2 linked regions of the Constrictibacter sp. MBR-5 genome follow. The protein of the gene in region 1 interacts with the protein of each later gene in a pairwise test. Links are inferred from orthologs where the notes say so. Each region holds a gene or a part of one and is shown on either strand. Other genes may lie near its edges. The genes, in order: ABIE65_RS08805 and ptsN.

What was found.
Region 2: the proteins of ABIE65_RS08805 (region 1) and ptsN interact in binary tests that used the Escherichia coli proteins (3 or more experiments, as listed by UniProt). The link is inferred for Constrictibacter sp. MBR-5 from one-to-one orthologs.

What each region holds. Positions count from the first base shown.
Region 1 is NZ_JBEPTK010000003.1:377,053-391,684, forward strand. What follows is about bases 11,391-14,632. They hold ABIE65_RS08805 (DUF4118 domain-containing protein), read right to left. Parts: upstream 14,291-14,632; coding sequence 11,591-14,290; downstream 11,391-11,590. Other genes in these bases: ABIE65_RS08800 (response regulator), read right to left, coding at 11,391-11,594; kdpC (potassium-transporting ATPase subunit KdpC), read right to left, coding at 14,300-14,632. Also shown: ABIE65_RS08725 (DSD1 family PLP-dependent enzyme), read right to left, coding at 1-456; ABIE65_RS08730 (NnrU family protein), read right to left, coding at 475-1,167; bifunctional methylenetetrahydrofolate dehydrogenase/methenyltetrahydrofolate cyclohydrolase FolD, read right to left, coding at 1,206-2,087; ABIE65_RS08740 (DUF167 domain-containing protein), read right to left, coding at 2,103-2,441; ABIE65_RS08745 (YggT family protein), read right to left, coding at 2,447-2,743; ABIE65_RS08755 (DUF6538 domain-containing protein), read left to right, coding at 3,074-3,535; ABIE65_RS08760 (hypothetical protein), read left to right, coding at 4,124-4,327; ABIE65_RS08765 (chymotrypsin family serine protease), read right to left, coding at 4,366-5,391; ABIE65_RS08770 (hypothetical protein), read right to left, coding at 5,409-5,636; ABIE65_RS08775 (nickel-binding protein), read left to right, coding at 6,399-7,211; ABIE65_RS08780 (class I SAM-dependent methyltransferase), read left to right, coding at 7,391-8,197; ABIE65_RS08785 (ester cyclase), read right to left, coding at 8,475-8,888; ABIE65_RS08790 (ribbon-helix-helix domain-containing protein), read left to right, coding at 9,127-9,543; ABIE65_RS08795 (extracellular catalytic domain type 1 short-chain-length polyhydroxyalkanoate depolymerase), read left to right, coding at 9,629-10,864; more of ABIE65_RS08800, read right to left, coding at 10,890-11,390. UniProt on the Escherichia coli protein: Member of the two-component regulatory system KdpD/KdpE involved in the regulation of the kdp operon. KdpD may function as a membrane-associated protein kinase that phosphorylates KdpE in response to environmental signals.
Region 2 is NZ_JBEPTK010000020.1:19,137-33,506, forward strand. Bases 1,983-4,962 are described here. They hold ptsN (PTS IIA-like nitrogen regulatory protein PtsN), read left to right. Parts: upstream 1,983-3,228; coding sequence 3,229-3,696; downstream 3,697-4,962. Other genes in these bases: rpoN (RNA polymerase factor sigma-54), read left to right, coding at 1,983-2,485; hpf (ribosome hibernation-promoting factor, HPF/YfiA family), read left to right, coding at 2,507-3,211; ABIE65_RS24845 (nucleoside deaminase), read right to left, coding at 3,713-4,210; ABIE65_RS24850 (O-acetylhomoserine aminocarboxypropyltransferase/cysteine synthase family protein), read left to right, coding at 4,255-4,962. In the rest of the region: ABIE65_RS24820 (LptA/OstA family protein), read left to right, coding at 1-139; lptB (LPS export ABC transporter ATP-binding protein), read left to right, coding at 176-967; more of rpoN, read left to right, coding at 998-1,982; more of ABIE65_RS24850, read left to right, coding at 4,963-5,571; ABIE65_RS24855 (tetratricopeptide repeat protein), read left to right, coding at 5,581-6,108; ABIE65_RS24860 (DUF6635 family protein), read right to left, coding at 6,105-7,139; ABIE65_RS24865 (AsmA family protein), read left to right, coding at 7,289-11,458; dxs (1-deoxy-D-xylulose-5-phosphate synthase), read right to left, coding at 11,522-13,441; ABIE65_RS24875 (polyprenyl synthetase family protein), read right to left, coding at 13,466-14,362. UniProt on the Escherichia coli protein: Seems to have a role in regulating nitrogen assimilation.

The sequences.
Region 1 (14,632 bases):
GCCGACCTCGACGTCGACGATCACGGTCAGCGGCCTGCCGGCCGCTGCGGCCGCCGCGGCCAGGGCCGACACGTTGGCGGGATCGTCCGCCACCACCATCAGCCCTTCCGCCTTCGCGTTCAGCGTGATCAGCCGCGCGACCTTGTCCGGCTGCACCACCGGCGAGGTAATCAGCACGCCGGGAATGCCGGCACCGGCGATCACCTCCGCCTCGCCCAGCGTGGCACAGCAGATGCCGACGGCGCCGGCCGCGATCTGCCGCCGGGCGATCTCCACCGACTTGTGCGTCTTGCTGTGCGGTCGCAGCGCGACGCCGTGCGCGCGGGCGAAAGCCGCCATCGCCGCGATGTTGCGCTCCAGCGCGTCCAGGTCGAGCAGCAGCGCCGGCGTGTTGAGCCGGTCGCGTGAGCCGGCGACGCCGATCAGATATGCGTTCGGTCCGAGGTCGGCGGCCATGGCGGGTTCCTCAAATGGTCAGGGAAAGGGCGAGACGCCGAACAGCGGCTGGTGGACGACGAGCAACAGGAGATAGACCGCCAGCGCCACCGCGACCCGCCACAGGCCGATGCCGCGCCAGTCCGGCCGCGTCCGGCCCGTCGCGATGGCGAGAAACGGGACCACCGACGTCGTCAGCGCCACCGGTCCCCAGTCGCTGCCCATGGTGATGCGGCGGCGGTGGTCGATATGCAGCATGCCGGCGCCGGCGAGCGCGAGGACGCCGCCGAACAGGATCAGGGACGCGGCGTCGGTGTTGGTCAGCAGGTGCGCCGCCGCCCAGAGGGCGGCACCGACCAGGAAGGGGTGGCGGGTGATCCGCATGATGCCGGGCGTCGGGTCGGTGACCGGTCCCAGGTTTTCGCCGCCCACCGCCGTGACGTTGCGCGTCGTGAAGGCACAGACCAGCAGCAGCAGCGAGACCGGCATGACCAGCACCGGGATCCATCGCATGCCGTCGGGCGGCGCCCAGAGCGGCACGAACGGGGCCGCGGCATACGCGAACAGCATCCAGACGAAGGCGGCGGTGATTGCCAGCGAATAGGCGCCGCGAAAGCCGTTCTCGCCCAGGCGGGCGATCAGCGGACGGCGGACGTGCAGGCTCGACAGCACGAGATGGCCGAGGACGAAGGTGGCGGTTGCCAGTGCCAGCTCCTGGAGCGCCGCGTCCATCCCGTCTCCGTCTCCCTCCGCGCCGCATGCGGTCCGGCTCAGGCTGCCGGCAGGTCTACCCCATGCCGGCGGCAGGACGCCACCAGCGTGTTGTGCAGCAGGACGGCGATGGTCATCGGGCCGACGCCGCCGGGGACCGGCGTGATGGCGCCTGCGACCTGCACCGCCTCGTCGAAGGCCACGTCGCCGACCAGCCGCGTCTTGCCGTCGTCGGTCGGGATGCGGTTGACGCCGACGTCGATCACCGTGGCGCCCGGCTTGATCCAGCCGCCGCGCACCATGCGCGGCTTGCCGACTGCGGCGACCAGGATGTCGGCGCGTCGGCACTCCTCGGCCAGGTCACGGGTGCGCGAATGGGCGATGGTGACGGTGCAGTTGGCCTGCAGCAGCAGGGCCGCCATGGGCTTGCCGACGATGTTCGACCGTCCCAGCACCAGGGCGCGCAGCCCGCTCAGGTCACCCAGCCGGTCCTTCAGCAGCATCATGCAGCCGGTCGGCGTGCAGGGCGCCAGTGCGGGCATGCCGGCATTCAGCCGGCCGACGTTGATCGGGTGGAAACCGTCCACGTCCTTGGCCGGGTCGATCGCCAGCAGCACCTTGTCGGCGTCGATCTGCGGCGGCAGCGGCAGCTGCACCAGGATGCCGTCGACCGCGTCGTCGGCGTTCAGCCGCGCGATCAGCGCCAGCAGGTCCGCTTCCGAGGTCTCGGCCGGCAGGTCGGTGCGGAAGGACTCCATGCCGGCCTCCCGCGTCGCCTCCACCTTGTGCCGAACATAGACCTGGCTCGCCGGATCGGCGCCGACCAGGACGACCGCCAGGCCGGGGCGGTGGCCGCCGGCCGCCGTCAGCGCCGCCACCTGGCCGCCCACCGTCGCGCGCAGTCCCGCCGCAAATGCCTTGCCGTCGATCACGTCGCCCATCGTCACCACTCGTCCTCAGGCCGCGCCACCCGCGGCACCGTTCAGCCATTCGCCGAGCCGCCGCTCCAGCGCATCCGGGTCGCCGGCGAGGTGGAGCACCTTCTCGCGTCCGCCGGCGCCCGTCCGTATGTTCAGCGCAGACTTGGGGACCCGCCACGCCGCGGCAAGCCATTCGATCAGTGCGACGTTCGCGGCGCCCTCGACCGGCGGTGCGGCCACCGCGACCAGCAGTCGCGGCCGTCCGTCGGCCCCCGCCGCCACGCCCAGGAAGCCCGGTCGCTTCGCCCGCGGCGTCAGGCGCACGCCGAACGTCACGCCGTCGCCGGCACGGCCGAAGGGCGATGCGCCCTCCACGCCGTCTACATTCCGAAGGCGAGGCGCATCAGAAGGTTGCGCACGAAGTAGAGCAGCAGGATCAGGATGACCGGCGAGATGTCGATGCCGCCGAGGTTGGGCAGCAGCCGCCGGATCGGCCGCAGCACCGGCTCCGTCAGGCGCCACAGCACGTCCAGCACCGTATAGACGAAGCGGTTGTTCGTGTTGATGACGCCGAACGCCACCAGCCAGCTCATCACCGCGGAGATGATCAGCACCCAGATATACAGGTCGATGACCGTGGCGATCAGCTCGACGATCGTGACGGTGAGCGCGTTCATTCCGCGACTTGCCCCCGGTTCCGGCCCCGCTTGGCGGCCTAACCTATATCCAGGGGGCGGTCCCGGTGCAACCGCGCCGTCCCGCCTGCGCCGCCCTGCCGCAACGGCGCCGACATCGACTCCGTCGCACCGCTTGACAGCCACAACCCTTTCCCCGACATATACGCCCGCTGTCCAGCCGGTGGGGCCGTAGCTCAGCTGGGAGAGCGCCGCGTTCGCAATGCGGAGGTCAGGGGTTCGATCCCCCTCGGCTCCACCAAAACCTTCAGAATCAATGGTTTGATCCTTGATGCCCGGCACTGCTGCACGCAGCTGCTACACAGGGGCGTCATGGGATACCTGCTCGGGCTCAGCCGTCGGCGGTCTCGTTACTACTATAGGTGTCCGGTTCCGGCGGACCTCGTCGGCCGGATTGGTCGGCGAGAGATCAGTCGCAGTTTGCTGACAGCTGACGTGCGAATCGCGCGTAAACGGTGGCGCCGCGCCGCTATAATGACCGCGAATCTTTGGGTGGCGGTGCAGCAGGCAGTGGAACAGCACGAGATAGACGCACTCATCGCGGGATGGCTATCCGCGCGGCTCGACAACGATCGGCGCCAGCGGGTCGAGACCGATTTCGCGGCGGCTTTCGCGGCGCATACCGGCATGAGCCGGCATGCTGCTGCGGCTTATGTGATCGGCTCCGATGCAGAGGCGCAGCTTCCGCAGTGGCAGCGCGAGTCCGCGAAAGCGACTGGGCTGCAGTCGCACTCACAGCGCTCGAGGTGCACCTCCGCGTCGATCGGAGGCTGATGCGTGACGTCGTTCATCACAGCTCCGCCGTGGTCGCGTTGGCTCGGCGCGTCTGCGCGCACCGCTCCTGCTGTCGACGATCCTGCAGCCTGGGTGTTTGTGGTTGATTGGCGACCGCTGCGGAAATCCCGAAGGCGGCTGTGAAAGGGCGATCTACCGAGATCGGCGTAACGGCAGCATCCCCAGGCAGATGCGCCCGCCGTCTAGGACTTCGATGCTGTGGTGGATGAAGGACTGGCCATTTCCAACGTGGGATCATGGCTCCCTCGCTTGCGTGAGATCGCTAATGGACTTGGCATCAGACGGCGGCGACAGCGTATCGGGACCGGCGTCTGGTGGTCATCGATGGTGATCGGGTCGTCGTGTCGCCGGAATAGCGGCTAATCCTCGACCGCCCGTGGCCGAACTTACATTCAGACAAGGCTGGCAACATTCGCATCCACCAAGCCACCCCGCAGGTTTCCTCTCTTGTCAAAGAGGAAGCTTCCGTCGCTTGCAGAAACGTGACTGATCAGGTGAGGTCGGTGGGAACCAGAACTTGCATAACCCTCTTCTAGAGAGCGAGTGAGGCAACGGAAAGGCGGTTACATGCCGGACAGCACCAATGTCGTCACGTTTGCACGTCCAGGGGCGGTCATGCCCCACAGCGATTTCACCTCCTGGTTCGCCTGGGCGGAATGTGAATACGCCATTCTCGGTGGCGAGATAGAACAGTCCCCCTACGATTGGCAGGCGGCGTTCCGCCGCGGCCTGCAACCGGAAGAAGCCGCGGCGGAAGCTGCACTAGAGTGAGCGCAGGAGCCGCCGCCAAGGCGGCCCTTGCGTCTGTTCTAGACGATCTCAACCCTCAACAAAGAGCGCACGTGCTGAATCTGGTTGAGGATGGTTGCGACCGGCGAGCCAGCGAACAACAGGCCGACTGCGCGGTTATCCTGCCGCTCAGCGACGACGCTGCCGGAATCGCCGCCGGCCGACATGTTGGTGGTGACGATCTGGTCGCGGAAACGCGCGATTCGACCACCGCCATAGTTCACGTCGATCGTGGCGTTGATAGCCGTGATCCGACCGGTCGTATAGCTCGTCGTCCGCCCGGTCTTATGCACGGTCATTCCTACCGTCACCTGCGAGCGCGGCACCCAGCCCCTGAGATAGCCGACCCAGTGGATCTCCCGGCTGAGGTCGTGGAACTCGCCCTCCGCGACCGCGGCGTCGACTAAGTTCCGATGCAGCGCCCGCGGCAAGGGCGGCTCGAACGTGATAGGCACGAAACGGGTGAGCCGGGCGATGCGATCTGCCGGCTCGGTTCCGCCGTCGAACGGGCCGGGCTGCAACACCGAATCCCCCGGACTGGCGTTGTTGCTGTTCGCCAAGACGTGGTTGTTGCTCAGGATGTAGTAGCGGCTTGGTATTCCCGCCGGATTGCTTCCGCTTCCCTCAAGATCATACACGCAGGTCCCGATGGTGCCCGCCGTAATCAGGCGGTGCCCCACGCTGTAGCCGCCGGACGCCGGCCGCGCCCGACGCGCCAGTGCCTCGATCCCGACCTCGATCGGCTCCGCCTGCCCCGCAAACGGCTCTCCAATCGCCAGGACATCCGTCTGCATCTCGTTGATCTTGGGCGGAATCAGTTCGGATTCGGGAAGGTCTGCCTTGTCCATCTTCTGCGAGACCAGGGCGAGGAGCGCGGGCCTTCCGGTGGGCTCGCCATTGGTCCACTTCACGCCATAGCCCATGCCGACCAGATTGGCCGGCATGCGTTCCGGCTTCATCAGCTCATCCACTGCCGCAGCGTGCGCTTTCTGCGCTCGCGCCGCCTCCTTGGGATCGAGGATCATCTTTTTCGGATCGAGATTCATCGGTCATCTCCTTCCCTTCAGGTGCTCTGCACCGATATTGTTCCGACCTCCTCGACGTCCGTGGGCACGCCTTCGATTTGCGTAGGGACGACATCACTCTCGGCCAGAGAGCCCTTCGGCACCTTGCGACTAACGAAGACCTTTATAGCTGGCTTGCCGCCCTTCTCGCCGATGCCCACACCCTGGACATTCGGCAGCTGCATCAGAGCTGTTTCGTGCCGCTGTAAGATTGCGTCTGTATCCATGGCGATCCTCCACCGAGAGCGGCGCTGGACGCGTTGGTAAATGCCGGGTGCAGCGGTAATTCGCAGGTAATCCGCCGTTCTCATGCACAGCGTCTGGGCGTGAGTTCACGCGACCATTCAAGGCACTACAGGATGCAATGAGAGGAGCAAAGATAACGCGGGCTACTTGACCGCCACACGCGCTCCTAAGCCAGTGAATGCTAATACGTGACGTGGCGCGGCGCAATGATGCGTTGTAGTCCAGGTCGTGAATGCCGCAGTGGAGCAGGGACGGATCGGAGAACAGGAGCACCGATCACGTCAGAGTCCGTCGACCGACGTTTCCCTTTCTTCCAGAAAGGCCGGTCGGAGGGGGCGTCGCGCGCGGCCGGTTTACTGGAGGCTCGCCCAGGGAGGTCGCCGCGGTGATCTCCGGGCCCTATCTCTGGCTCGACGCCACCTACGCGAAGGTCCGAGAGACCGGGCGCATCGTCCCCATCGGCAGACGCCGTCAGCTCCTCCCGAACCTCGCGCTCGTAGCGCTTGAGGTGCGCCTCCACGTCAGCCGAGGTTCTGTGTGTGATGTCGTTCATCGCGGTTCTGCTATGGTCGTGCGTAGCTCGACGTTGGAAACGGTTTCCGGGGCAAGCCGCTGGCTCGTTCGCGATCATGCACCCGAACCTTTATGCTTGGTGTGCGGTCGACGGCTTACGCACAAGGCTCGCCCTTTCCGCCGTCAACAGGACTGTATTTCTGCAGTCGCACTCGCAGGGGACTACGCCGATGCCGATCTTCCTGGACCGACATGAGCTGAGTGGCCTCACCGCATCGGATATTGCGGAAGCGCACCGGAAGGATCTCGAGGTCCAGGAGCGATACGGCGTTCGCTTTCTCACCTACTGGTTCGACGCGACCCGCGGCAATGGGTTCTGCCTGATCGACGCACCGGATATCGAAACGGCTATGCGTGTGCATGATGAAGCGCACGGAGATGTCGCCAAGCATGTGATCGAGGTCGATCTATCTGCGGTCGAAGCCTTTCTTGGCCGAGTGTCCGATCCGGCGCCAAGCGCGCCGGGAGCGGGGCCTGAGATAGATTCTGCCGTGCGTGCAATCCTGTTCACCGACATAGTCGACTCCACAGGCATGACGGCGCGGCTCGGCGATATCCGTGCAGTCGAGATGGTGCGAGCGCATGACGCACTCGTGCGTCGCGCACTGCGAGATCAAGCAGGGCGGGAAGTCAAACACACGGGTGACGGCATCATGGCGTCGTTCACTGATCCTGGGAGCGCTGTCGGATGCGCTCGCGCTGTCCAGCGTGCCTTCGAGGCGTTCAACCTCGGGAGTCGAGAAAAGCTCCAGGTGAGGATCGGTATCGATGTCGGAGAGCCGATAGTCGATGCCCAGGACCTGTTCGGAAGCACCGTGCAAATGGCCGCGCGCCTGTGTCAGGGGGCGGAGCCTGATCAGATCCTGGTGTCCGCCGAGGTCTATAAGCTGGTGAAGGGCGCCTTCGCACTTATTGAGCATCCCGCTCGCGCTATCAAAGGGTTCGGCTGCCCCGTCCCCATTTACGAAGTGCGTTGGAACTGATCGACTCTGGCGATCGAGTCCCCGGCCGGGAATTGATGAGGCGGCGCAGTCTTCATTGCGCATCAACGCCCAGGCCGTCGCCTCTGGGATCGCTGGCGCGCCTGATACGTGCGCGTCAGAGCGCTCGGCGTGAGCGGGTCGCCGGATCGACTTGCCGGATCGACTTGGAGGTCATGGCCATGAGTGTCGCCTCCCGTCACGATGCATGGGGCGCTGGCAGCAGCTACGACCGTTACATGGGCCGCTGGAGCGGCCGGATCGCGCCGCTCTTTCTGGATTGGCTGAACGTGCCCGCCGGTCTGGACTGGCTCGAGGTCGGATGCGGCACCGGCGCGCTCTCCGCTGCGATCCTTGAGCGGTCTTCGCCCCGGAGCCTGCTCGCCGTCGATCCGTCGTCGGGGTTCGTCGACGCCGCTCGCGCCAAGCTTGCCGATCCGCGGGCGGCGTTCCAGGTCGGTGACGCCCAGGCTCTCGAAGTCGAGGATGCGAGCCGGGACGTGGTCGTTTCGGGGCTCGTTCTGAACTTCGTGCCCGATCGGATGAAGGCGCTGCGCGAGATGCGCCGCGCCGCGCGACCGGGAGGGCGTGTCGGCTTCTATGTCTGGGACTATCCCGGCGGCGGCATCGCATTCATGCGCGCCTTCTGGGACGCGGCGGTCGCACTCGACCCCGCGGCCGCCGACCTGACGGAAGGCAAACGCTTTCCCTTCTGCAGGCCCGAGAGCCTCACGGCCGAGGCGATGGAGGCGGGTCTTATGTCGGTCGAGAGCACCGCGATCGAGGTCGCGACGACCTTCGCCGATTTCGACGACTACTGGCAGCCCTTCACCCTCGGGACGGGCCCGGCGCCCGGTTACTGCGCGAGCCTCGACCCCGCCGCCCGCGTGCGCCTCCGGCAGAAGCTCGAGGCCGACCTGCCCCGGGAAGCCGACGGCTCGATCACGCTGAACGCCAGGGCCTGGGCTGTCCGCGCGCGGGTGGCGTGACTGCGTGGGGCGGATGACGGCCGATTGATGGTGGCTTGGCCCTCGCTGTGATGACCGCGCCATATCGATGCCGATCGCATGCACAAGAACGCGCTCAGAGCGCTCCTGATGCGCGTGAACTGTCTCGATCGTCTCCTCTCGCTTCATTGTCGATCATGCGCCCGTCAGAGTTGCTGCCAGCGTTGTGCGCGAGCCTGTGCAAATGCTTCTGAGCAGCGCACGGAGAGGCCCAGACCGACGCGCGCGGCGAAGGGGAGCGCCAGGATGTGCCGGCGCGTCAATTCCAACCGAGCTGCCGTAGCGCCTGCGTGTCGTTCCAGATCTTCGTCATGTGCCGGATGCGGGGACCATCGAACGCGATCACGTACGCGTAATCCGACGCGAGAGCGCGTCCAGTCGGTGCGCCAGGTCCACCCTGCCCGGTTTGGGTGCCGTGGAAGACCGCCGCGGCTACGACGGTCCTGCGTGCCGCGTCCGCGGCAAAAGCGGTCAGTTCGTAGCGCCCGTCCGGGATGGGGCCCAGAAGGCCCTTCATCCACTCGGCGTAGTCGGCCAGCGTCGTGATCCCGGCCAGCGTATCCGCCTGGCAGGCAAAGCTTGCCCCATCGTGGCAATGCGCCTTGCACGCCTCCCATCCGCCGCCCGCTTCGCATGCCTCGAAGAAGTCACGTGCCGTCTGTTCGATGCTCATCTGTTCGTCCTCCATTGCCGATAAAGGCAGCATGCGCGTCGGCGGAACTCCTCGAAATCCGTCAGCTGCAGCAATTGCATCGGACGAATGCAGTATCTGCTAATGCATCTGCAGGACTACCCGATCGCCCGGCGGTCATGTCGCCCTGCCACCCGACCCCGTTCGACAGCGGCTTGCAGCATGCGTGCACCGCACCATATAACCATCCATGTGGATGGTGAGTGGATGGCGATCGCGGATGGCCGATGATACCCAGCGAGGCCGGACCAGGGCGGACAGCGAGAAGATCACGATCAATCTCGGCTTCGTCGACCTGGGCCACGTCGACCTTCTGGTGCAGGAGGGGTTCTACTCGAACCGCACCGACTTCATCCGGACCGCCATCCGCAACCAGATCGAGCGGCATGGCGAGGCGGTTCGGCGGGCGGTGACGCGCAAGAGCGTCGATCTCGGGCTGCGCCATTTCAGCCGCGCCGACCTTGAGGCGGCGCGCGATGCGGGGGAGATCCTCGACATCCGCGTCCTCGGCCTCGCCAGCATCGCCGCGGACGTGACGCCGGAACTGGCGCGTGCCGCCATCGGTTCCCTCGCCGTCCTGGGCGCACTCCACGCCACGCCCGCCGTGAAGAAGGCATTGGCCGACCGCATGACCTAGCGGCGGGACCTGCTGCACCTGTCCAAGCCCATATCGCCTCTCCCGAGGCCGCACCGCCCGATTCCGGGCCCTTGAAAGCACCGACATGTCCAATCGATTCCGCGACGGGATGACCGAGGCGACGCGGCTGACCGGCACCGGCAGGCTGGGCGAGGCGACCGCCCTCATCCAGCGCCTGCTCCACGGCCGACCGGCCTCAGAGCCGCAGACCGCATCTGCAGGCACCGTGATCGACGCCGACTTCGTCACGGTCGAGGAGCCCGATGCCAGGCGCGACCCCAGGCCCAATTCTCGGCCCACCGCCGGTTCCGCCCGCGGGCCGGAGCCGCGGCCCCGTGCCGGCCTGGGCGAGACCCTGCAGCGGCTCGCGGCGCGGGTCGCCGCCGGTGCCGGCATCGCGGCGTCCGACCCCTCGGCCTTCACCCGCGAGGCGCCCGCCCCGCTGCCGGAGGGGGCCGCCTTCACGGCGGCGTCCCACACCGGCGAACACGGCACGCGCGCCTACAGACTCTATGTGCCGAGCGGCCGCACCGGCGAACGGCTGCCGCTGATCGTCATGCTGCACGGCTGCACCCAGTCGCCGGACGACTTCGCCGCCGGCACGCGGATGAACGCGCTCGCCGAGGCGGAGGGCTGCTTCGTGGCCTATCCGGAACAGCCCGCGTCCGCCAATCCGAAGAAGTGCTGGAACTGGTTCAGCCCCGGCGACCAGCGCCGCGGCCGGGGCGAGCCGGCGCTGATCGCCGGCATCACGCGCCAGGTGATGCGGGACCACCCGGTCGATCCCGCGCGGGTCTATGTCGCGGGCCTCTCGGCCGGCGGTGCCGCGGCGGCCGTGATGGCGGCGGCCTATCCCGACCTCTACGCCGCGGCCGGGGTCCATTCCGGCCTCGCCGCCGGATCGGCCAGCGACCTGTCGTCCGCCCTCGCCGCCATGCGCCGGGGCGCTCCCGGCGAGGGGCAGCCCGATGGCGGCGAGCGATCCGCCGTCGTGCCGGTGATCGTCTTCCACGGCGACCGCGATGCCACCGTCCATCCGCGCAATGCCGCCGCCGTCGTCGGCGGGGCGACGGCCGGCATCGCAACCGCCGCCACCGTGGAGCGCGGCCGCGCGCCCGACGGCCACGCCTACAGCCGGACCATCCACGCCGATCCGGCCGGCCGCGTGGTGGCCGAGCAATGGACGATCCACGGTGCCGGGCACGCCTGGGCCGGCGGCAGTCCATCCGGCTCCTACACCGATCCCCGCGGCCCCGACGCGGCGCGCGAGATGCTGCGCTTCTTCCTCGGCCATTGTCGGACGGGCGCGGCCGGCGGCTGAGCGGCGCGGGCGGGAAACGTCGGCGTCAGAAACCCTCGGGGTCGAGCAGCCGATAGCCGACGCCGGGTTCGTTCAGGATGTAGCGCGGCGCGGCGGGGTCGTCCCCGAGCTTCTGGCGGAGCTGGCGGACGAAGACCCGGAGATAGTGGGTGTCGTCCCTGTGCGCGGGCCCCCAGATCTCGTTCAGCAGGGTCTGGTGCGTCAGGATCCGCCCCCTGTGCCGCGCCAGCATGGCCAGCAGGTCGAACTCCTTGCGTGTGAGGCGGACGGGTTCGCCGCCGCGGCGGACCTCGTGTGCCCGCAGGTCGACCTGCAGGTCGCCGACCGCGAGGACGGGCCCCTCCGGGACGCTGCCGGGCCCCTTCCGGTCGCGCAGCAGGGTCCGGATCCGGGCCAGCAGCTCCTTGATGCCGAACGGCTTGACCACATAGTCCTGGGCGCCCGCGTCCAGGGCCTGCACCTTCTCCGCCTCGTCCTGGCGCACGGACAGGACGAGGATCGGCACCTGCGACCACTCCCTGATCCGCGCCACCACCGCCTTTCCGTCCGTGTCGGGAAGGCCGAGGTCGAGGATGACGAGGTCCGGCTGCTCGGTGGCGGCCCTGCCTTCGCCTTCGCGGCCCGTGGCAGCCTCCAGCACCTCGTAGCCGTGCGCGTCGAGGGCCACGCGCAGGAAGCGCCGGATCTGCGCCTCGTCGTCGACCACCAGAATGCGCGCGCCGCCGGTCATTCCCGTGCGGCGTCCCCGAACGCGAGCGGCAGGCTGATCTCCATGCGGGTTCCCTTCCCGGGCGGTGGCGGCTCCGTGGCGCGGACGGCGCCGCCGTGCGCCTCGACGATCCCCTTGCAGATCGCCAGGCCCAGGCCGGTCCCGGCGCGCTGCGTGTCCGTCGCGGCGACACGGTAGAACATGTCGAAGACCCGGTCGCGGTGTTCGGCCGGGATGCCGGGTCCCCCATCGGTCACGGCGACGACCGCCATATCCCCGGCGGCCCGCCCGGCGACCGCGATGACCGACCCCGCCGGGGCGTATTTGGCGGCGTTGTCGAGCAGGTTGGCGAACACCTGCGCCATGAGCACGGGGTCGACGTCGACCGGCGGCAGATCCGCATCGAGATCGAGCTCGACCCGGTGTGCGGCGAGCGACGACCCCAGCTGGCGGATCGCGGCCCCGACCAGTTCGCGCAGGTCGCTCGGCTGCCGGCGGAGCTTCAGCGCGCCATAGCCGAGGCGGGTCATGTCGAGCAGGTTCTGCACGTAGCGGTCGAGGCGCTCGCCCTCCTCGCGGATCGTCTCGGCCAGTTGCCGGCGTCCCGCCGGCCCCAGCGGCCCGTCGGCCTCGACCAGGGAACTCGCCGCCCCGATGATCGACACCAGCGGCGTGCGCAGGTCGTGGCTGACGGAGGAGAGCAGGGCGGCGCGCAGCCGCTCCGTCTCGGAATAGACCCGCGCCTGCTCCAGGTTCGAGGCGAGGCGGTGGCGCTCCATCGCGACGGCGATCTGGTCGCTCATCGCGTCGAGCATCCGCCGGTCGTCGGGTGCCAGGCGCGCGCCGCGCTCGAACGTGACGCCGATGATGCCCTGGGTCCCGAGCGCCGTCTTCAGCGGCAGGAAGAGCCAGCGCGACGAGGGCAGCGTGCCGCTCGTCCATCCGGCGGCCTGACCGTGCTGCCACGCCCATTCCGCCGCGCTGCGCTCGCGGACCTCCAAGTCGTCGCGCGGCGGGAACGCGCCGTCAATCTTCAGGCGGCCCTCCTGGTCCGGCGACAGGATCATCGCCTCGCAGCGCAGCACGGCGGCGATGTTGCTGACGGCGGCCCAGACCAGGTCGTCCTGCGAGGCGGCGGTCGCGAGGCGGCGGCTGAACGCGTAGAGGCTCCCGGTGCGCCGGGCGATCCTGCGCTGTGCCACGGCCTGGTTGCGCAGCCGCGCCGCGAGGTTCCCGGCCAGCAGGGAGGCGGCATAGAACAGCACCAGCGTCAGCAGGTCGTCCCGCCGGTGCATCAGCAGCGTGTGGTAGGGCTCGGTGAAGAAGAAATTGTAGGCGACGAAGCTGATCGTCGCGGCGTAGAGCGACGGCCACAGCCCGTAGCGGGTCGCCGTCAGCAGCACGCCCGTCAGGAAGATCAGCGACAGGCTGGCCACCGGCAGGATCCGGTCGATGCCGAACGCGGCGAGGGTGGCGCCGGCGACGATGCCGGTGGCCATCAGATAGGTTTTAGGGTCCTTCTCGACATGGATCCGGCCCGGTCCGATCGGCGTCTGCCCGGGTTCCTCCCGCTCCGCCGCGACCACCGTCACCTCGAACGCGTCGGCGCGGCGCAGCAGCGTCTCCGATACGCTCTCGCGCGTCAGGAAGGCCAGGAGCCGCCGCGGCCGCGGCCGGCCGATGACGATCCGGCTGACGTTCCGCGACCGCGCCAACGCCAGCAGCTCCTCGGCGATGTCGACGTCGGCGTTGACGCTGGCGGGCTCGGCCCCCAGCGATTCGGCGAGGCGGAGCGTCTCGGCGATGCCGTTCTTCGCCGCTTCCGGCAGCGCCTCGCTGGAGGAGGAGATCACGTGCACCGCCAGCCACGGCGCATGCGCCCGGTCCGCCATCCGCTTGGCCGCGCGCACCAGCGCCTTCGCCACCGGTGCCTCGTTGATGCACACCATGATGCGGTCGTGCGTCGGCCACGGGCCGGCGATGGCGTGGGTGCGCATGTGGTCGAGCATCTGCGCGTCCACCCGGTCGGCGGCGACGCGCATCGCCATCTCCCGCAGGGCGGTCAGGTTGCCCTTGGAGAAGAAGTTCTGGATGGCGCGCGCGACCTGGTCGTGCAGGTAGACCTTGCCCTGGCGCAGCCGCTCGATCAGCTCCTCCGGCGGAAGGTCGACCAGCTCGATCTCGTCGGCCATCTCCAGGACGCGGTCCGGCAGGGTTTCGCGCACGCGCACGCCGGAGATCCGGGCGACGACGTCGTTCAGGCTCTCCAGGTGCTGGATGTTCAGCGTGGTGTAGACGTCGATGCCGGCGTCGAGCACCTCCTCCACGTCTTGCCAGCGCTTGTCGTGCCGGCTGCCGGGAACGTTGGTGTGGGCCAGTTCGTCGATGAGCGCCAGATACGGCCGGCGCGCGATCACCGCGTCGAGGTCGAGCTCCTGCAGGATATGCCCGTGATAGAAATGCGGCCGCCGCGGCAGCATCGGCAGGCCGCGCAGCAGCCGGTCGGTCTCCGCCCTGCCGTGTGTCTCGACGAGGGTGGCGAGCACGTCGACACCGTCGGCCGCCCTCTGCAGGGCGGCCTCCAGCATCGCGTAGGTCTTGCCGACGCCGGGTGCGGCGCCGAGGAAGATCTTCAGCCGGCCGCGGCGCGTGCTGCGGCCATCGGCGATGCGCGCCTCCGGGCTGCTGCCGTCCGTTTCTTGCGGGGCGTCGGTCATGCGGCCTCGCTACGGCCGGGCGGGCGGCGTGCCGAGCCCGTCGAGCGCCAGGTTCAGCTGCAGCACGTTGACGGCCGCCGGCCCGAACAGGCCGAGGAAGGGGGGTCGAACGCCGCGCTCGACCAAGTGTGTGACCGCGTCCTCGGCCAGCGACCGCGCCGCGGCGACGCGCGCCACCTGAAGCTGGGCGGCTTGCGGCGAGATGTCGGGATCGAGGCCGCTCGCCGAAGACGTCACCAGGTCGACCGGCACCCGGACGCCGGGCGCCGCGTGCGCCAGAGCCATGGTGCGGTCGCGCACCGCCTCGATCAGGGCGCGGTTGGTCGGTGCGAGGTTGGTGCC
Region 2 (14,370 bases), on another replicon or contig:
CAGGGGGCGTAGTGAGCTCGCGGGTGCGCATGCCTTTCTCGACCTTCGAAGCGGCGTCAGCCGTCTTGAGGCGGGGCGAAGCGCCACGGCCAACGGGCGAGCGCGGGCGCTATTCGTTCCGGAGAGCCGTGGCCGATAGCCTCCGGCATAGACGCAGTCAGGAAAGCGGACGGTCTTGAATAAGGGCGCTCAACCCCCCGGCGATGGGCTCGATACGGCACCTCGACCGCGCCTCGTGGCCGACAACAAGGGGCTGGTGGCGGAGAACATCGGCAAGCGCTTCAAGAAGCGGCCGGTGCTTCGTGGGGTGTCGCTGTCGCTCAACCGCGGAGAGATCGTCGGCCTGCTCGGCCCGAACGGTGCCGGCAAGACCACCTGCTTCTACATCGTGACCGGCCTGATCGCCGCGGACCACGGTCGTATCGTTCTCGACGGCGAGGATATCACGGAACTTCCGATGTATCGCCGCGCGCGCCTGGGCATCGGCTATCTTCCCCAGGAACCGTCGATTTTCCGTGGTCTCAACGTCGAGGCGAACATCCGCGCCGTCCTCGAAGTCAGCGAGCGCGATGCGGGCAAACGCCGCCGCATGCTCGACGAACTGCTCGCGGAATTTTCGATCGAGCACCTGCGGCGCACGCCAGCGCTCGCACTGTCGGGTGGCGAACGCCGCCGCGTCGAGATTGCGCGGGCCCTGGCGGCGAAGCCTGCCTTCATCCTTCTCGACGAACCCTTCGCGGGTATCGATCCCATCGCAGTGTCCGACATACGCGAACTGGTTCTGCACCTGCGCGATCGCGGTATCGGGGTCTTGATCACGGACCATAACGTGCGTGAGACGCTCGAACTCGTCGATCGCGCGTACATCCTGCACGACGGAATCGTGCTCAGGGAGGGCTCACCTGCCGACATCGTTGCCGACGAAGCCGTCAGGCGGGTTTACTTGGGCGAAAGGTTTAGCCTCTAAGGCTTTAACCATGATCGCACGGGACCGTTGATGGCTCTTTTCCAGCGTCAGGAGATTCGCCAGACTCAGGGGCAGAGTCTGGTCATGACCCCGCAGTTGCAGCAGGCGATAAAACTGCTGCAGCTGTCGACGATGGAGCTTGCCGCATTCGTCGAACAGCAGCTTGAGCAGAACCCTCTGCTCCAGCGGGCAGACGGCGCAGGTGAGGTCGGGACCAATGAACCCGTGGAAGCGCCGCAGCCGGAGATCGTCTCGGCACCGGCTGCGGAAGATCTCGCCGGCCTCACCGAAGCGATCGACGCGGATTTCGGCAACGTATGGGATGCGGAAGGGCCGACCCTGCCCAGCTTCTCGTCGGAATCGGGGCGGGCAGGCGGGTCGTTCGACGGCGACGAGGCGAGCCTCGAGCAGGTTCTTGGCGAGATGCCCACGCTCCGCGACCATCTGGTCGCGCAGCTGCAGTTGGACATCCTCGATCCCGCCGACAGGATCGTCGCCCTCTACCTGATCGACATGCTCGACGCCGCCGGCTACCTGTCCGGTGCCCTCGACGAGGTCGTGGCGGCGCTCGGCTGCACTGTCGAACGCGCAACCAGCGTGCTCGAGCGGCTACAGCGCTTCGACCCTCCGGGCATCTTCGCCCGGAACCTGTCCGAGTGCCTGGCGTTGCAGTTACGTGACCGCAACCGGTTGGATCCGGCGATGCAGGCGTTGCTGGACAATCTCGATCTCCTCGCGCGTCGGGATTTCGCCGAACTCCGGCGCGTGTGCGGTGTCGACGACGAAGATCTCGCGGAGATGGCGCGGGAGATCCGGCGGTTGGACCCGAAGCCGGCGCTCCGGTTCGAGTCAGAGCCCGTTCAGACGCTCATTCCCGACATCTACATGCGAATGCACCCGGAGGGCGGGTGGATCATCGAGTTGAACACCGAGGCACTCCCACGCGTCCTCGTGGATTCGCACTATTACGCGCGCATCCGGAAGTCATGTCATTCGCGACAGGACAAGGATTACGTCGCAGAACAGTACAATGCGGCGAATTGGCTGGTTAAGTCGCTGCATCAGCGTGCGACGACGGTGCTGAAGGTCGCCACCGAGATCGTGCGACAACAGGACGCGTTCTTCGTGCATGGCATCGAGCACCTGCGGCCTCTTACCTTGCGCGACATCGCGGAAGCGATCGACATGCACGAGAGCACCGTCAGCCGCGTGACCGCGAACAAGCACATCGCGACACCGAGGGGCTTGTTCGAACTGAAATATTTCTTTACGTCCGCCATCGCCAGCGCGACGGGAGGAGAGGCGCATTCGGCGGAGGCTGTACGCCATCGCATCAAGATCCTGATCGACAACGAACCTCCGGCAGAAGTTCTGTCCGACGACCGCATAGTGGAGATTCTACGTCGATCGGGCATCGACATCGCCCGGCGAACGGTGGCGAAGTACCGCGAGGCGATGCGTATCCCGTCCTCAGTGCAGAGGCGCCGAGAGAAAGTCGCCGGTTTGGCGGCCAATTGAGAGCGCTTGTACGATGATACGATGACGACCCGTTCCCAACCCGAAAACCCGAGTGCCGCACCAAGCGGCCGAAAGGATGCTGTTAGAGCGATGCACGTCACCGTAACAGGCAAGCAGATCGACGTCGGCGACGCCCTGCGGACCCGCGTGATCGACGAGCTGAGCGCGGCCGTGGAGAAGTACTTCAGCCGCGCCATCGAGGCCCAGGTGAGTTTCTCCCGCGATGGGGCGGCGTTCTACCGCTCGGATATCGCGGTGCATGTGGGACGTGGGATCGACCTCTATGGCCATGCGACGGCGAACGACCCCGTCGTCGCGTTCGAACTGGCGCAGGAGCGCATTGCAAAGCGCCTGCGTCGGCACAAGCGGCGGCTGCGCGATCATAAGGGCGCGAACGGGGAGGCGGCCGAGACGCCCGATCAGGCCGACGGCGCGGTGTTCTCGCAGTACGTCATCCAGGCCCAGGACGATGTGGATGACGAGGGCCATGAAGACGAGGAGGTCCGCGAGGACGGCGGCGAAGCGAGCGACCAGCCGGTGATCATCGCGGAGACATCGACCTCTGTACCGCGCCTCGCCGTGGGTGAGGCCGTGATGCGTATGGACCTGGCGGATGCTCCCGTCCTAGTGTTCCGGAACGGCGGCCATGGGGGGCTGAACGTCGTGTATCGGCGCGAGGATGGGAACATAGGTTGGATCGATTCCGGCCCCCCCGGGAAGTCCTGACGGCGGGCGGGGACAAGATGGAAATCACCGAGATCCTGAAGCCCGAGCAGGTTCTGCTCGGCGTGCGGGCGGCCAGCAAAAAGCAGGTCCTCGAGGCGTTGGCTGAACATGCCGCTGAAATGACAGGCGAGTCCGAGCGGGCGATATTCAACGTCCTGCTCGAGCGTGAGCGGCTGGGAAGCACGGGTGTGGGGCGTGGTATCGCGATCCCGCACGGCAAGCTCACGGGCATCGATCACCTCTTCGGCCTGCTGTTCCGCCTGCAGGCACCGGTTCCGTTCGACGCCGTCGATGAGGCGCCGGTCGACATCGTCGTTCTGTTGCTGGCACCGGAAAGTGCCGGCGCGGACCACCTTAAGGCGCTGTCGCGTGTGTCCCGCATCCTGCGGGACCGTGCCGTTTGCGACCGTATCCGGGCGGCGGCGACACCGGAGGATGTCATGGTCGCCGTGCGTGGCGCGCCCGCGGCCAGCCACGCGGCCTAGTCTCCTACAGGAACGCCTACCCGTTCGGCCGCCGCGCGGCAAAGAAGGCCCGAAGCAGATCCGCCGACTCCCGCTCGGAAATCCCACCATAGACTTCCGGGCGGTGGTGGCAGCTGGTCTGGGCGAAGATGCGGGCGCCGTTGTCGATGCCGCCGCCTTTCGGATCCTCCGCCCCGTAGTAGACGCGGCGGATCCGCGCGAACGCCAGGGCCTGGGCGCACATGGGGCAGGGCTCGAGGGTTACATAAAGGTCGCACTCTGTCAGGCGGGGGCTCCCGAGCATCGATGCAGCACGGCGAACAGCCAGCATTTCCGCATGTGCGGTAGGATCCGGCGTCGTTTCGACCTCATTGTGCGTCCGCACCAGTATGCGGCCGGTGGGTGCATGAACCAGGACGGCGCCTACGGGGACTTCATCGCTAGCCGCGGCGGCGCGCGCCTCGTCGAGCGCCGCTCGCATGAAGCGACCTAGGAGCAGTGGGTCGTCTCGTCTGAATTCCATGCGCCCGATCATTCGGCTAGACTGCGCGCAACGCAAAAAGCACCCGGGAGACCGTCATGACCGTCGACAGCCAGCATCCTGAGACGATCGTCCTGCATGCGGGCTATCGCGCGGACCCTGCGACGGGTTCGGTCGCGGTTCCGATCTACCAGACGACATCCTACCAGTTCCGCGACACTCAGCATGCCGCCGATCTGTTCGCCCTCAAGGAACTCGGGAACATCTACACCCGGATCATGAACCCGACCTGTGACGTGCTCGAAAAGCGCGTCGCGGCACTGGAGGGCGGCGTCGCCGGTCTGGCGCTCGCGTCCGGCCAGTCGGCATCGGCGATGGCGCTGCAGAACATCGCGCACGCGGGCGACAATGTCGTAAGTTCTACAGACCTTTACGGGGGAACGTGGAACCTCTTTGCGAACACGCTGAAGGATCAGGGGATAGAGGTTCGCTTCGTCGATCCGAGCGACCCCGAGAACTTCAGGCGTGCGACAGACGACCGGACGCGCGCCTACTATGCCGAGACGCTCCCCAATCCGAAGCTAGCCGTCTTCCCGATCAAGGAGGTCGCGGATATCGGGCGGCCCCTCGGTATCCCGCTGATCATGGACAACACGGCAGCGCCGATCCTCTGCCGCCCGCTCGATCACGGCGCGGCGGTGGTCGTCTATTCGACGACCAAGTATATCGGCGGCCACGGGACCTCGATCGGCGGCCTGATCGTCGACGGCGGCAAGTTCGATTGGGAGGCCGTGCCGACACGCCAGCCCTATCTTAACCAGCCCGACCCCAGCTATCACGGCGCCGTCTGGACCCAGGCGGTCAAGGGCATCGGCCCGGTCGCCTACATCATCAAGGCCCGGACCACGCTGTTGCGTGACCTGGGCGCCTGCATGAGCCCGTTCAACGCCTTCGCTTCCATCCAGGGGCTCGAGACGCTGCCGCTGCGGATGCGCGAACACTGCCGCAACGGCATGGCGGTGGCGGAGTTCCTGAAGGGCCACCCGGCCGTATCACGGGTGATCTATCCCGGCCTGATGGACGGCGAGGCACGCCGCAGGGCTGACACCTACCTGAAGGGCGGCTTCGGCGGACTCGTCGGCTTCGAGCTGTCGGGGGGCCGCGATGCCGGCCGGGATTTCATCGATGCGCTGAAGCTGCTGTATCACGTCGCGAACATAGGCGATGCGCGCAGCCTCGCCATCCATCCGGCCTCGACGACCCATTCGCAGCTCGAACCCGAGGAATTGGCCGCGACCGGCGTGTCCGACGGCTATGTTCGCCTCTCGATCGGCCTGGAACATATCGACGATATCCTGGCCGACCTCGGCCAGGCGTTGCACGCGGCGACCGGCATGCGCGCCGCCGCGGAATAGGAGATGGGTATGGGCATAGCCGCGCGGCTCTCCGCCGCTTTGATTGTGTCGGCGGTGGCGATTTCGGGCGCGGCTCCCGCCATGGCGGGTGTGCCGGAGGGCAAGGCTGCGCTCGATCGGTTCGATTATCGCGCTGCCATGTCGGAGTTTTCCGACGCGGCAGCGATGGGCGATGCCGAAGGCCAGTATCAGCTGGGGCTGCTGTACATGCTCGGCCATGGCGGTATTCAGCAGGACTACGGTCGCGCGGCGCAGTGGTTTCAACGCGCGGCCGCCACGGGTCATCCCCGCGCGATGTATATGCTCGGCAACCTCTATGCGACCGGCAACGGCGTCGAGCGCAACTACGAGGAGGCCCGCAAGCTGATGCTGACGGCGGAGCCGGGCCTGCGGGACGCGACGCGGCTGTCTGCCCGTGCGACCGCGGTCATGATCGGCGAACTGCTGGAGGCGCGGCGTCGCGGCGTTACCGTGACGCCCGTGGCTGCGACGCCCGGTATCGCCAAGCCCCAAAGCCAGCCGCGTCCGCGGCGCTAGCGCACAGGCACCGCCGCGCGTGCGACTTCGATAAGATCGACCATTCGCGCCACATATTGGTCGCGGATGACGAACGCGCTGTCGCCGGAGCCGGTCAGTTCGCGTTCCAGCGCATCGACCAGCCGGTTCAGCCTGCGTTGGTGCATCCCGAGGTGCACCTGCAGCGGGTCCGTGATGACGCCGGCAAACGATGCCGCCAGCGCCGGAATCAGCAGCAGCCCGCCGGTTATCCCCGCCGCGAGGAGGGGCGACGCCGCGGCCGGTGCTGCGGCGAACCAGACCCTGGCGCCCGTCCCGAGCGGCAGCGCCAGTCCTGCAGCCCGCTGCGCCACGACCCGCGCGATCATCGGCCCCAGGGTCAGCGCCCCCGGCGTCCATTGCCGGAAAGCGAGGGCCCCCACGCCGGCGTGGAGTAGGGTGCTCGCCATCTCGACCGCGGCAGCGCGGGTGGATGCATATGCCTCCATCGTCTCGGTCAGCCAGCGGCGGTAGCGCTCGTCTCCCGCCCGTCGTCCCACCTCCGCCAGGGCGGCCAGCAGAACTGGCCCCACGGCTGGATCCGCCAGGATCTCTTCGGCGAGCGCATCGTGCGCGCTTCGCCGAGGCGGCTTGGCATGGGGCTGCTCGTATGGCAGCTCCAGCAGGTCGGTCAGGAGGCGCCACTCGACCTCGCGTGCGACGTCGGTGGCGATCGCCAGTCGTGGCGCACCCAGCCGCTGCGCGGCGGCGCGATATCCGGCAGCCCGAGCTCCCTGCGCTGCGGCATAGCGCATCATGGCGGGGACGGCCGCCAGCGCGTTCGCCGGTGCCCTTACGAGATCCCAGCCGACGGCCGTGCGATGCAGCGACAGGGCGCCCCGCCAGCCGAAGGTTCGGCGCGCGAAGGGGCCTATGCGCTGGCGCCTCGCAGCAATGTAGCGGCCGATGGCGGCGTCGGCCGCCCGCACCACGGCAGCGCGTTCGGGGGCGGGAATCGGCGTGCCCGCTGTCACGCCGACGGCCGACGGTGAGGATCCTGGTTCGCTGTCCATGCTGCGTGAACGTCCGGGTGCCTCCATAGTGGCGCGGTCTCCGGGCATCCGATGCAGATGTTTTTCGGGTGGCGGGGTGGCCGTCGGATCCGTTTGCGGCCATCATCCCGGCCTGGCAAGCGCATACGTAACCGGGAGATCCGGTGCCCATGAAAAAAGTCGCTATCGGTATCGGCGCGTTGATCGTCGTCATCGTCGTGGCACTGTTCGCCGTCCCGGCCCTGATCGACTGGAACGGCTACAAGCCGCAGATCGCCGCGGCCGTGAAGGACGCGACCGGCCGCGAGTTGGTGATAGAGGGCGACCTCGCGATCTCTGTCTTGCCGAGCGTGCGGTTCAGCGCCGCCGGCGTGAAGTTCGCAAACGCCACCGGCATGGAGCCGGCCTACATGGCGAGCGTGCAGCGGATCGAGGGCGAGGTAGCGCTACTGCCTCTGCTCGGCCGCACCATCGTCGTGAAGCGGCTGCTGGTCGAGCAGCCCGAAGCCGATCTCCGCGTCGATGCCGCGGGCAATCCGAACTGGGTCTTTTCGGGTTCGCCCGCAGATGCGCAGGATCGTCCCGAGCCGCAGGGCGAGGAGGCGGGCTTCGGCGGGGAAGTGCGCATCGAGAACGCGCGTATCGTCGGTGGCCGCATCGGGTTCGCCGACGCGCGCACCGGCCAGAGGATCGACGCGGTCGACGTCGGTGTCGACCTGTCGGTGCCTGGGCTGTCGGATGTCGCCACTTTCGACGCGCGCATGACGCTGAACGGCGATCCCGTCACGGCGCGCTTCTCCTTGGACACGCCGCGCCGGGTGATCGACGGTGAGAAGGCGCAGGCCGTTGTTGCGCTGGAGTCGCCGAAAGCCCGCGCCGGCTACACGGGCGGCGTCCAGAACCAACCGGTCCCCGGTCTCGATGGGACCTTCGACCTCGATATCCCGTCGGTCGGGTCTCTGGTGGGATGGCTGGGCCGGCCCTTGCCTGCGGGCCAGCCGGATCCGGGACCGGTGAAGGCGCACGCGGTCTTCGCCGCTGACGGTCCGCGCATGGCGCTGACCGAGGCAGTGCTCCAGGGACGAGACCTGGACGCGAAGGCGTCCGGCAGCGTCGATCTGTCGGGTCCTGCGCCGAAGGTGGCACTCACCGTGGAGAGTGGCGTCATCAACGTCGACCGTTATCTGCCACCCCCGCCGAAGGAGACGCTGAAGGCTCCGCCGTCGAAGGCCGGGCCCCGGGACGGCCCGATTGCAAGCCTGCCGGACGAGGCGCTCGATCTCGAAACGCTGCGGCAGGGCGAGGCGGACATTCGCGTGCGCATCGCCGGTATCAGAGTGATGGGCTTCACCGTCGGGCAGACGGATTTCACCGCGACGTTGAAGGACGGCAAGCTCGCTGCGGACCTCGATCAGCTGCAGATCTACGGCGGCACCGTCCAAGCGCGCACGACCCTGGATGCGTCCGGTCCGGCGCTGGCACTCGCCGCGAGCGGCAAGGTCGACAAGGTCGACGTCGGTGCGCTCGCCCGCGCGGCATCGCCGAAAGAGCAGCCACCGGTCGCGGGCGTCGTGTCCGCGACGCTCGAAGCCGATGGGCATGGTGAAAGTGTCCGCAAACTGGCCGAGAGCCTCAAGGGTCGGCTGACCGCGGACCTGGGCGGGATGAATGTCGCCAACGCAGCCGCTGGGGCACTCTCCGGACTGACGCTGGACCTGACCCTGCCCGGATTGGACAGGGAGCCGACGCTGGCGGCGACGTTCGTCTACAACCGGGAGAAGGTCTCGGTTCAGGCGCAGACCTCGCCGCTGCCGCAAATCGTGTCCGGCGACCGCTTCGATCTCGATGCATCCGTGAAATCGGCCGTAGTCACAGCGGGCTACGACGGTGCGGTGATCAAGGCGCCGGTCGCCGGCCTCGACGGGACCTTCACCTTCTATGCGCCCTCTGCCGCGCGCATGGCTGCCTGGCTCGGCCGGCCGATCGAAGGTCAGGATCCCGGACCGATCAAGGCGCGCGCCGTGTTCGCCGGCGACGGTGCAAAGATCGTCCTGCGCGAGGCGACTATCGCCTCGGCCGGTCTCGACGCGACCGCAAAGGGTTCGTGGGAGCAGAAAGGCGCCGTCACGCAGCTTGCGCTGGACGTGAAGGGCGGTGTCCTCGACGTCGACCGCTATGTGGGGCCTGCTGCACCGGCCGCGTCGCCAGCGGGGACCGGACCGGCAGGGAATCCCTTCGCCACATTACCCAACGAGCCCGTCGACCTCTCCGCGCTCCGCAATCTCGATGCCGACGTGAAGGTGGACCTGGCGGGCGTGAAGGCGGCAGGACAAAGGCTTGGCCGCGTGGCGTTGACCGCTCGGGTCGATCGGGGCATCGCGACGATGAAGGTCGACGAACTCGCACTGTACGGCGGGCGGGTCGGCGGCACGGTGAAGGCCGATGCATCCGGCAAGGTGCTCGCTCTCGATGCGGACTTGAAGGCGTCCGGCGTGCGGGTCGACGAGCTGCTTCAGGCGTCGGGTGGACCACCGGTACTCGGTGGGACCGCTGCCCTCGACCTGACGGCACAGAGCCGCGGCGCATCTGCACGCGCCCTCGCCGACGCGCTTTCCGGACGGCTGACAACCCGCCTCGCTGGCGGCGGACAGGGGCAGATCCCCCTGTCGGACCTCGACCTGAGCCTCGACCTGCCGGGAATGGCCAAGCAGGCCTCGCTCCAGGTCGCGGCGACCTACAACGGGGAGAAGGTGACGGCCACCGCTACTGTGAAGGATCCGCGCGCAGCCCTCGGCGGCAACCGTTTTCCGGCGTCCTTATCGCTTTCCGCGGCACCCGTTACGGCCGGCTTCGACGGTACGGTGCAGCAAGCCCCCCTGCCGGGACTGGACGGGAAGGTCGATCTCGACGTTGCGTCGGTCGCCCGCCTCGCCGCTTGGCTGGGGCAGCCACTCGACCAGCCGGACCCGGGCCCCCTGAAGGTGACGGCGACGTTGGCCGCCGATGGCCCGCGGATCGCACTCAAACAGGCGACGATCGACGGCAAGGCGCTCAAGGCCACTGCCGAAGGCAGCATCGACACGACATCGATGCCCCGACGATTCGACGCGAAGGTCGTCGTTCGCGAGGCCGACCTCGACGCCTATCTGCCGCCGTCCGTCACCGCTGCGCCGCAGAAACCGACGCCCGGACAACCGACCGCCACGACCGGCTGGAACGAGGAGCCGATCGACCTCGCAGCATTGCGCGAGAACACCGGCAAGGTTGATGTGACGCTCAATGCCGTCCGCTATCGCGGCCTCGTCGTCGAGACGGGGCGGATGACGGCGACCCTGGCGGGAGGAACATTGACCACGGCGTTATCAGACGTCCGGACCGCGGGGGGCAGCATCGCCGGAAAGGCTTCGCTCGCCGACACCGGGCGCGGGGTCAAACTCGATTACGACGCCTCGGCTTCGGGTCTCGCGGCACGCCCCCTTCTGACCGCCTTCGCCGGTACCGACCGGCTCGCCGGCACCGCCAGCTTCGCCGCGCAGGGGACGGGCACGGGCCGAAGCCAGAAGGACCTCATGTCCAGCCTCGACGGCGCCGGCTCGTTCAAGTTCCTCGACGGCGCGGTCTACGGCATCAACATCGCGGCGGCGTTGCGCAAGGTCGGTGCCGCTGGCCTGGACCAGGCGGCAGGAGCCGAGCAGAAGACAGACTTCGCCGAACTCTCCGGCACCTATGTGATCCGCGACGGGATCGTGGAGAACAAGGACCTGAAGATGCTGGCGCCGCTGCTGCGTCTCGGCGGCGGCGGCACGGTCGACCTGCCACGGCAGACCGTCGACTACACGGTCGATGCGACGCTGGTGGCGAGCCTGAAGGGGCAGGGCGGGAATGAGGATCTCGCCGGGATCCCGGTGCCGATCCGCATCACCGGCCCCTGGTCGGCGCCGCGATACGACGTGCAGTGGGACCGGATGCTGCAGAATCTCGCCAAGGATCCCGAAAAGCTCAAGAACCTGCCGGGGTCGTTGAAGGATCTCGCTGCCGGAAGCGGCGTCAAGCTCCCCATCCCCGGCCTCGGAACCGGAGACGGTACTGGATCCGGCGCGGGCGGGATCGGAGGGCTGCTGCAGGGCCTCACCGGCCAGAGGGCGGCCCCGAGTGCGCCTGACGGTGCCCCGACCGGCGGCACGTCGGCTCCCGCCGCACCGACGCCGCCCAAATCGCCGACGGCACCCCAGGCACCGACGACGCAGTCCGCACCGTCGAGCACTCCTCAGGCCGGGCAGCCGAAGCCGCGGCAGGAAAGCGAGCCCGAGAAGCTGTTGCGCGGGCTGTTCAACCGATGAACTGAGGGGGCGGTCGCCGGCCTTCGCCGCCGGTGGCCGCCTGCCGTCGTGCTCGTCGCGGCCTCAGGCGCGCGCCGGGCGCTCGACGGCGTCCCGGCCGAGTGCCATCAGTGCGGTCGCGACGATGCCTGCAGCGTCGAGGCCGGCGATCTCGTACTGCCGTTCCGGCTTGTCGTGATCGACGAAAATGTCCGGCATGACCATCGGCCGGACCTTCAGGCCGGCGTCGAGCAGGCCCTGGTGGGCGAGAAGGTGGAGAACCTGCGTCGCGAAGCCGCCGATCGAGCCCTCCTCGATGGTGATCAGGACCTCGTGCTCGCGGGCGAGCCGGCGCAGCATGTCTTCGTCGAGCGGCTTGGCGAAGCGTGCGTCGGCGACTGTGGTGGAAAGGCCGCGTGCCTGGAGCTGGTCGGCCGCGGCGAGGCATTCCTGGAGGCGCCCGCCGTAGCTGACGATCGCGACAGTGGTGCCCTCGCGCAGGATCCTGCCCTTGCCGATTTCCAGTGGTGCGCCGATGGCTGGCAGTTCGAGACCGATGCCTTCGCCACGCGGATAGCGGAGGGCGGAGGGGCGGTCGTCGATGCGCGCGGCAGTGGCCACCATGTGCCGCAGTTCGACCTCGTCGGCCGCCGCCATCAGGACGAAGCCGGGCAGGCATCCGAGATAGGCGACGTCGAACGAGCCGTGATGCGTGGCACCGTCGGCGCCGACATAGCCGGCGCGATCGATGGCGAAGCGAACCGGCAGTTGCTGGATCGCGACGTCGTGCACGACCTGGTCGTAACCGCGCTGCAGGAAGGTCGAGTAGATCGCGGCGAACGGCCGGAACCCTTCCGAAGCCAAACCGGCCGCGAACGTCACGGCGTGCTGCTCCGCGATACCGACGTCGAAGGCGCGGTCTGGGAAGCGCTTGGCGAAGGCGTCGACACCTGTGCCTCCCGGCATCGCCCCGGTGATCGCCACGATGCGCTCGTCCCGCTCCGCCTCGGCGATGAGGCTTTCCGCGAAAACCTTCGTATAGGCGGGCGCCTTGGCGGTCGACTTGGCCTGGACCCCGGTGACGACGTCGAACTTGGCCACGCCGTGATACTTGTCGGCGGATGCTTCGGCCGGTGCGTAGCCCTTGCCCTTCTGGGTAACGGCATGCACCAGGACCGGCCGCGTCTCCCGGCTGTCGCGCACGTTGCGCAGGACCGGCAGCAGGTGCGAGAGATTATGCCCGTCGACCGGCCCGATATAGTAGAAGCCCATCTCCTCGAACAGGGTGCCGCCGGTGAGTAGCCCGCGGGCATATTCCTCGGCCCGGTGAGCCGCCTTCTTGAACGGATCCGGGAAATGCTCCGCCATCTGCTTGGCCACGTGGCGGAACGAGCGGTACGACTTCGACGAGATCAGGCGCGACAGATAGGCGCTCATGGCGCCGACCGGCGGCGCGATCGACATGTCGTTGTCGTTCAGGATGACGATCAGGCGCTTGTTCATCGACCCGGCATTGTTCATGGCCTCGTAAGCCATGCCGGCGCTCATCGCGCCATCGCCGATCACCGCGATCACGTCGTTGTCGGCACCTTGCAGGTCACGCGCCACCGCCATGCCCAGCCCGGCGGAGATAGAGGTCGAACTGTGCGCCGTGCCGAAGGGGTCGTATTCGCTTTCGGCGCGCCTGGTGAAGCCGGACAGGCCGCCGGCCTGGCGAAGCGTACGGATGCGGTCGCGGCGCCCGGTCAGGATCTTGTGGGGGTAGGCCTGGTGCCCGACATCCCAGATCAGCCGATCGCGCGGCGTATCGAACACGCTGTGAATCGCCACGGTCAGTTCCACCACGCCCAGACTGGCCCCGAGGTGACCACCCGTCAGCGAGACGGCGTCAATCGTCTCCTGCCGCAGTTCGTCGGCCAGCAGCGCCAACTGCTCATCGTCCAGGCGGCGAAGGTCCTCGGGCCACGTCACGCCGTCCAGAAGGGGGGTCTTCGTGTTGGGAATCGTCACGGTAGCTTGGCCCTCCCTTTATGACCTTCGCTCGACCACGAACCTGGCGGCGGCCCGGAAAGGATCGGCGCCACTGCCCAGGCCGTCGAGATGCGCGACCGCCTGGTTGGCGAGCATGACAGCGTGCTGACGTGCCGCCTCCACGCCCAGCAGGGCGACCACCGTCGCCTTGCCGGCGCCCGCATCCTTGCCGACCCGCTTGCCGGTTTCCGCTTCGCTTCCTTCGGCATCCAGCAGATCGTCGGCGATCTGGAAAGCGAACCCGAGGTCGTGGGCATAGGCTGCGAGAGCCGCCCGGACTTGGCTTCCGGCATTGCCGAGCACCGCGCCGGCCGAACAGGAGAATGCGATGAGCGCGCCCGTCTTCAAGCGCTCGAGCCGGGCGACCGCACCGATGTCGAAATTCTCTTCTGCCGCACGCAGGTCCAGCATCTGGCCGCCGACCATGCCGCGTCCGCCAGCCGCAGCGGCGAGGTCGCGCACAAGGTCGCAGCGAACCTGCGGATCCCAGTGCGTGTCCGTATCCGCGAGGACCTCGAACGCCAGGGTCTGCAGCGCATCGCCGGCAAGGATCGCGGTGGCCTCGTCGAAGCGACGGTGCACCGTCGGGCGCCCGCGTCGCACGTCGTCGTCGTCCATCGCCGGCAGGTCGTCATGCACCAGCGAGTAGGCATGGACGAACTCCACCGCAGCCGCCACCCGCAGCGCGCTCTGTTCCTTGACGCCGAACATGCGCGCCCCCGTGAGAACGAAGAACGGGCGCATCCGCTTGCCTGGCCCCAGGACGGCGTAGCGCATCGCTTCGAACAGAGGGGCCTCCGGTCCGGTCGGCTCAGGCAGGAGCCTGTCGATCACCGCGTCCACGGACGCAGCTGCGTCCGAGAGAGCGGACCTGAAGATCGCGGAGGTGTTCATGCTGGGCT